2 linked regions of the Ancylothrix sp. D3o genome follow. The protein of the gene in region 1 interacts with the protein of each later gene in a pairwise test. Links are inferred from orthologs where the notes say so. Each region holds a gene or a part of one and is shown on either strand. Other genes may lie near its edges.

Region 1 (3,303 bases):
CCGGCATCGGCGCTATCGGCTGGATGGCACCAAAAACTCAAATTATACCCCTAAGAATGGTTTACGGAATTGTCAATGGGACTTTCGTGGGTGGGGCAATTGGAGTCGCGCAATGGTTGCTTTTAAAACATCAAATTCCCCAAGCTTGGCGCTGGATATTAGCAATGTCTATGGCATGGGCAATTGGGTTAGCAATTGGCTGGACTTTTGGGGGAGTTTTGAGAGCAGCAACCGGCCTATTTGTAGCCGAAGTGATAGGTTTAACAGTAGCGTGGGGACTCGTTGGGGCGATTACAGGAATTGCTTTGATTATTCTGCTACGAGATGCCGTTTTTGGTAAGTGGTGATTTTAGATTTTAGATTGAGTAATAGGTCTTTTTAACCGCCGATGTAAAACAGGCAGGATGCCCCCCCACAGATTAACGCAGATAGGCTATCTGTTTGTAGTCTAGGCTTTATTTGAAAAACCGGGTTTGTGTGAGAGACAGGGTTTTTAGAACAGCGTTTAGCAGTAAAATTGAAAATCGGGAAATTCTCAAATCTAAAATTTTATGTCTTTGGCTCCTTGGCGTACTTTTTTGGCTCGCGCTTTGCATCGCAATCGTAGTTTAGTCAATGCACGATATTGTCAGTTGGCAACGGTGAGGGCGGAGAAAATGCCGGCAAACCGGACGGTTGTTTTTCGGGGGTTTTTAGGGGAGACGAATACTTTAAAAATTGTCACCGATGCTCGCAGCGAAAAAGCCGGTCAAATTGAAAGCCATCCTTGGGGGGAAATTTGCTGGTATTTCCCGAAAACACGAGAGCAGTTTCGACTGTTTGGCGAGCTTATTTTAGTGGGAGAAAATCATGGGGATGAAGATTTACAGAAAGCGCGTCAAATTGCTTGGCAAGAATTGTCTGATGGGGCGAGAGTTCAGTTTGCTTGGCCTGAGCCGGGGAAGACGAGGGCGAGTTTTGAGGCGTTTTCACCGGCACTTCCCGATGCTGTTGAGCCTTTGGGGCATTTTTGTTTGCTTTTGCTCGAACCTACAAAAGTCGAGCATTTGGAGTTGAGGGGGGAACCGCAGAACCGGCGCATTTATGAATTAGATGGGGAGAAACTGTGGCGAGAGGAGGAGGTTAATCCTTGAGATTAGGAGGTTCTTTTTCAAAGCGAGGATACAGAGAAAGGCCGAGAAAACCTCTGTGAGCCTCGGCTTGAAAAAGAGGGGGAAGGAAGGGGAAGGAAGGGGAAGGAAGGGGATTTTAGATTCCTGAGCCACCGAGGAATTCTTGGATTTCGCGGTCTTTGAGGAGACATTTGGGTGAGATTGGGAGATCGTGGGTGCGGCGGACGGAAACATGGGCGGGACTTAAGGCATAAATTTGGGTTTGCATAGTTTGCAGTTGTTCTTCGAGGCTGTCGATACGATCAAGGAGGGCACGGATGACGGCGGCTTCGGAGTCGGGCAGTTGACCGTGTTCGAGGGGATTTACGCGGACTCCTGAGCGGTAGACGATTCTGCCAGGGATGCCGACGACGGTGCAATCGGAGGGGACGTCGCGGAGGACGACTGAACCGGCGCCGATGCGGACATTGTTGCCGATGTGGATATTGCCGAGGACTTTGGCACCGGCACCAACGACGACATTTTCGCCGACGGTGGGGTGGCGTTTGCCGCTTTGTTTGCCGGTGCCGCCGAGGGTGACTCCTTGGTAGATGAGGGCGTAGTCGCCGATGATGGCGGTTTCGCCGATGACGACTCCCATGCCGTGATCAATAAAAACTCCGGTGCCGATGGTGGCGCCGGGGTGAATTTCGATGCCGGTTAAAAAGCGGGCGATGTGAGAGATGAGGCGGGGAATGAAGGGGAGGCCGAGGTTTTTTAACCAGTGGGCGAAGCGATAGAAGACTAAGGCTTGCAATCCGGGGTAGCAAAATAGGACTTCTAGGGGGTTGCGTGCTGCGGGGTCACGCTCGAAGATGATGCGGAAGTCGGCGGCGAGTGTTTTAAACATCGAGAGATTACCCAGCGGTAATATGACCTTTTTTTATATTACCGTTGTTGGGGTTTTTGCTGTGTGGTTTGGCTACTGCTGGACGGTGAGTTTGTAGTTCCACTGGCTGGCTGGGTCGATGGAACCTACCCAAATGCTGTATTCTCCGGCTTTCCAGTTTGTGTCTGTGATCGATGCGTCTTTTGATGAGCCGGTGTCGTCGCCGCAGCGGATTTTTCGGTCGGGGCCCATAATTGCGAGGGTTGTGTCTTTTCCGCCGCTGTTGAGGGAGAATTGCAGTTTGGGGAAGTCTTGCTCTAAAACCATTTTGTAGTCTGGGGCTTTGTCTGCAAAGCCGAGGCATTTGTTGCCTTTGTAGTCGCTGTTGGCGACGACGGCGGGTAGGGAGGTTGAGCCACTTGTGTAGCCGGTGATGGTGCCGGCCGGTGGGGTGAAGCCGGGGCGGAGGCTGATTTTACCGAAGATGGGGTCTTCTGCGCCGGCGGGTAAAAGGAGGGTCAGGCTCAGGGTTAGGCTGAGTATGGTTGCCTGTTTTAGTTGTTTTAATGGCTGGGAGCGCATGGCTATCCTCCGATTGTTTTTGAGGGTTTTTCTTTTTTTGTTGCTGATGGGGATTATGGATGGCTAGGTTATTTTAGTTCTAACAAGGTATTGGTTTTTGAAGTTGGGGGCTGGTGACAATTTTATTTTTGCCACAGGTCAGTTTTAATGTTTTTGTGGAGGGAATGGAGATATGTATGCGGTTTTTTTATTACTATTTTTGCTGGGGCTTGGCTGGTTGCTGATGGGGCTTTTTGTGTTTCCAGTGGTTTATTTTTTAGGGGGGCTTAAGTTTCCTTTGTGGGGGTTGCTGGTTTTAGTTTTTTTGGGGTTTAGTTGGTTTTTTGGGGAGTAAAAGTTTGGGGAGTTTTTTGGGGTAAAGCGGGCTGTTGGGCGGATGTAGATGTAAATGTAAAAGAGGGGCTTTTTTGACAGGTTTATTGTGGGGGAAGGCTTTATGGTGGGGTTTATGGGGTGTAGTTTTTGACGATCAGTAAACAGTTGCGTTGATCGGAGGTTTGGGTGTAGCTGAGATCGTCCGCAATGCGGCTTAACAGAGGTAGACCTCGCCCGCCTTCGGCATTGTGATCGGTTTGGGGGGGTAAGGTTTGGAGACGTTCGTCTAGGTTGAAGGGTTGTCCGCGATCCCAAATGCGAATTTCTAATTTTTGGGGGTAGAGGGCTACTTGAATTTCGATGGGGGCTTCTGGGGGGTAGTTTTTGTGGGCGTGGCGCACGACGTTGGTAAAGGCTTCGGCAAGG
Region 2 (3,301 bases), on another replicon or contig:
TAGAAAATCACGGCGGAACTCTGACAATTATTAGCGAAGAAAATCATGGGACAACGGTTAATGTTTACCTTCCTATCAACCATTTTAAAGAGGAATAAAAGCCATAAAAATTAAAGTTTGGCCGTCTTTTTAACTTTTCCCACTTTCAGCAACCCTCTTTTAGTTCTAGCTTTGCCAGAAGTGCCGGTTTATTTTTTAAAGTCTTTTATTTATAATTTTGCCATTTTTTCGCTGTTCAGCAAACCGATAATAATTTAGATAAATATTGAAAATTTGGTTAATAAATTTTGCGTTTTCTTTTTTACCTCTCTCTTTCTGTCTCCCGAACCAACAAAAGGTAGAGATTCTTCAATTTCGTACCCAGGTAAAACCCAGGTACGAGTTAGAATTAAGCTTGAGCAGTTGCAGAATAACAAACTTTTGTGCCGCCTAAACCGCAATATCCATTTGGATTTTTTGCCAGATATTGCTGGTGATAAGCTTCCGCGAAATAAAACTCTGGGGCATCAATAATCTCGGTCGTAATTTCCCCATAACGAGCATCTTTCAGGGCTTTTTGATAGGCATCCCGTGAAGCTTCGGCTAACTTTTTCTGAGCTTCTGAATAAACATAAATTCCCGAACGATACTGCGTTCCTACATCATTTCCTTGCCGCATTCCTTGAGTAGGATTGTGGCTTTCCCAGAAAACTTTTAGCAAGTCTTCGTAACTAATTACTTTCGGATCAAATACCACGCGGACTACTTCATTATGGCCGGTCATGCCGCTGCAAACTTCTTGATAAGTTGGGTTGGGCGTATAACCGGCAGCATAGCCCACAGAGGTAGAAAATACGCCCTTTTGCTGCCAAAATTTCCGCTCTGCACCCCAAAAACAACCTAACCCAAACATCGCAATTTCTAAACCATCAGGATAAGGCGGTTTAAGGGGATTGCCGTTAACAAAATGTTGCCCCGGCACCGGTATTTCTTCGGTTCGTCCGGGTAACGCCTCAGACTGTTTGGGCATACTCGCTTTTTTGCCAAATCCAAATAACACCATTTGTTGTAACTCTAATTTTTTGTGATCTGCTTTTACATTTCTTAATATAACATTTAATTCCAAAAAATGCCGCAAACACCGGCCTACACAGCAAAGCAAGCTCAGACACAGAAGCGAGGGAAATATAAAAAAACCGGGTTTCTTTGGAAAGCCGGTTTTTTAGGCCATAGAAAAGGCCGGTTTAATGAATAGCCGCCTCAAGCGCTTCTAAATCTTGAAACATCGGCGTGCTCAGATAGCGTTCGCCAAAACTCGGCTGCACCATCACAATTAAACGACCGCGATTTTCTGGACGTTGACCGACTTTAATTGCTGCTGCAAGGGCGGCACCCGAAGAAATTCCCGACAGCAAACCTTCTTCGCGGGCCAAACGTCGGCCATAGGCCATTGCATCTTCATCGCTGACTGCAATCACTTCATCAATTAAATCAACGTGCAAGACTTCCGGCACAAAACCGGCTCCAATTCCCTGAATTTTATGGGCCCCCGGATACCCGCCAGACAGCACCGCACTTTTTTGCGGTTCAACGGCAATCACTTGAAAACTCGGTTTTCTTGCCTTTATCACTTCTGCAACACCGCTAATTGTACCGCCGGTGCCAACTCCTGCAATTAAAATATCAACTTCGCCATCTGTATCTGCCCAAATTTCCTCAGCCGTAGTTTCGCGGTGAACTTTTGGGTTAGCAGGGTTGCGGAATTGTTGCAACATATAAGCATTGGGAGTGTTTGCCACAATTTGCTCTGCACGCGCAATAGCGCCACGCATCCCCTCGGTGCCGGGGGTGAGTTCAACTCTCGCGCCATAGGCTTTGAGCATAGCTCGCCGTTCAGAACTCATCGTTTCAGGCATGGTTAAAATAAGTTGATAGCCTTTGGCTGCGGCTACCATCGCCAAGGCAATGCCGGTGTTTCCTGATGTGGGCTCGACTAAAACTGTTTTACCTGGGGCAATTTTACCCGCTTCTTCTGCGGCAGAAATCATGCTTGCACCGATGCGATCTTTTACCGACGCCGCTGGGTTCATGCCTTCAAGTTTGACAACAATTCTCGCCACACATCCTTCTGCTTGAGGGATGCGATTAAGCTGTACCAAAGGCGTGCGGCCAATTAATTCCGAAATATCACGAGCTATCCGCATAACAGTTTTGGGGAATTTGTTTTGTGTTTTGCTTAGGTTAGTAGCCATTAACTATTAACCATCTTGATTACATTGTGGTCAAATGCAGGCAGTCGTTTCGCTTTTGACACAAATCTTGTTACCTATCGGCGTTCATAAGGCTCTGGCCCCACGATTGGCAAGCCGGCGGCAATCAACCTTATTTTTATGATACTACGGTTCTTCGATAGAGTTTAAGGTTTTTGCTTGACGTTGACTGTCTCGGTGTGACATACTTCTTGTCATTGCCCTTAATCCCCTATCTCTACCGAGAAACCGTAGTTTAAGCCAAAAAAGCGATTTCTCTGATCTGTCTAGGCATTTTGTGGCAAAAACAGCGAAGAAAAACATTCTCTAAAAATGTTTAAATAATTGGGAGAATTGCTCAAATGTACACGCTTTTAAATAGTCAACCGGCAACCGAGACAGAGTTTAAATTTCATCGCCGATCTTTATTACCATTAAGGTCAAATGAACTTTGGCAAATTAAATCAGGAGTGCTGAGGACTTTTACTTGGAGTGAAGAGGGAAACGTTATTCCGCTGGGATTATGGGGCAGCGGAGATATTGTAGGTAAACCGCTATCAAAAGCAGATCCCTATACGATAGAATGCGTGACGCCGGTGGAGGCAATTCTTTTGCCGGCTTCGCAGTGGGAAAAAATTATTTCAGCCTTAATTGAGCATAACCAGCGTTTAGAAGAATTTTTAGAAATGCGGCAATGCAAACCAATGGATATAGCCTTAATCAAATTATTAACATGGCTATCTAAAAGATTTGGCCGCGCCGTTGCCGAAGGCCAATTAATTGACCTGCGGTTAACACATCAAGAACTGGCAGAAATGATTGGCTCAAATCGTGTTACTGTAACAAGAATGCTCAATAATTTTGAAAAAGAAGGTTTAATTTGCCGGGAGTCTCGCAGCGTGATTATTGTCTCGGAAACCCCGACAATTTGGCATTACGAAATTTAAGAAGAAAAGGGATAATCTCAATTTATCAAATAAAATCAAAGCCTCTTTTTCTCATACTCGCCTGTCTACTTTGCTTAACAGGCTGCTTTTGATGGAAACTGGTTAAGAAATTACCAAATTTCAGTT

What was found.
Region 2: the proteins of cysE (region 1) and cysK interact in binary tests that used the Escherichia coli proteins (3 or more experiments, as listed by UniProt). The link is inferred for Ancylothrix sp. D3o from one-to-one orthologs.

Annotation. Positions count from the first base shown.
Region 1 is NZ_JAMXEX010000005.1:79,252-82,554, reverse strand. Bases 126-3,102 are described here. They hold cysE (serine O-acetyltransferase), read right to left. Parts: upstream 2,002-3,102; coding sequence 1,249-2,001; downstream 126-1,248. Other genes in these bases: NG798_RS11585 (anti-sigma regulatory factor), read right to left, coding at 3,009-3,102; NG798_RS11590 (hypothetical protein), read right to left, coding at 2,074-2,562; NG798_RS11600 (Npun_F5749 family FMN-dependent PPOX-type flavoprotein), read left to right, coding at 552-1,133; NG798_RS11605 (hypothetical protein), read left to right, coding at 126-347. Also shown: more of NG798_RS11605, read left to right, coding at 1-125; more of NG798_RS11585, read right to left, coding at 3,103-3,303.
Region 2 is NZ_JAMXEX010000002.1:149,536-152,836, reverse strand. The notes cover bases 204-3,178. They hold cysK (cysteine synthase A), read right to left. Parts: upstream 2,184-3,178; coding sequence 1,224-2,183; downstream 204-1,223. Other genes in these bases: NG798_RS04850 (Crp/Fnr family transcriptional regulator), read left to right, coding at 2,591-3,175; msrA (peptide-methionine (S)-S-oxide reductase MsrA), read right to left, coding at 389-1,042. Outside these bases: NG798_RS04865 (hybrid sensor histidine kinase/response regulator), read left to right, coding at 1-98.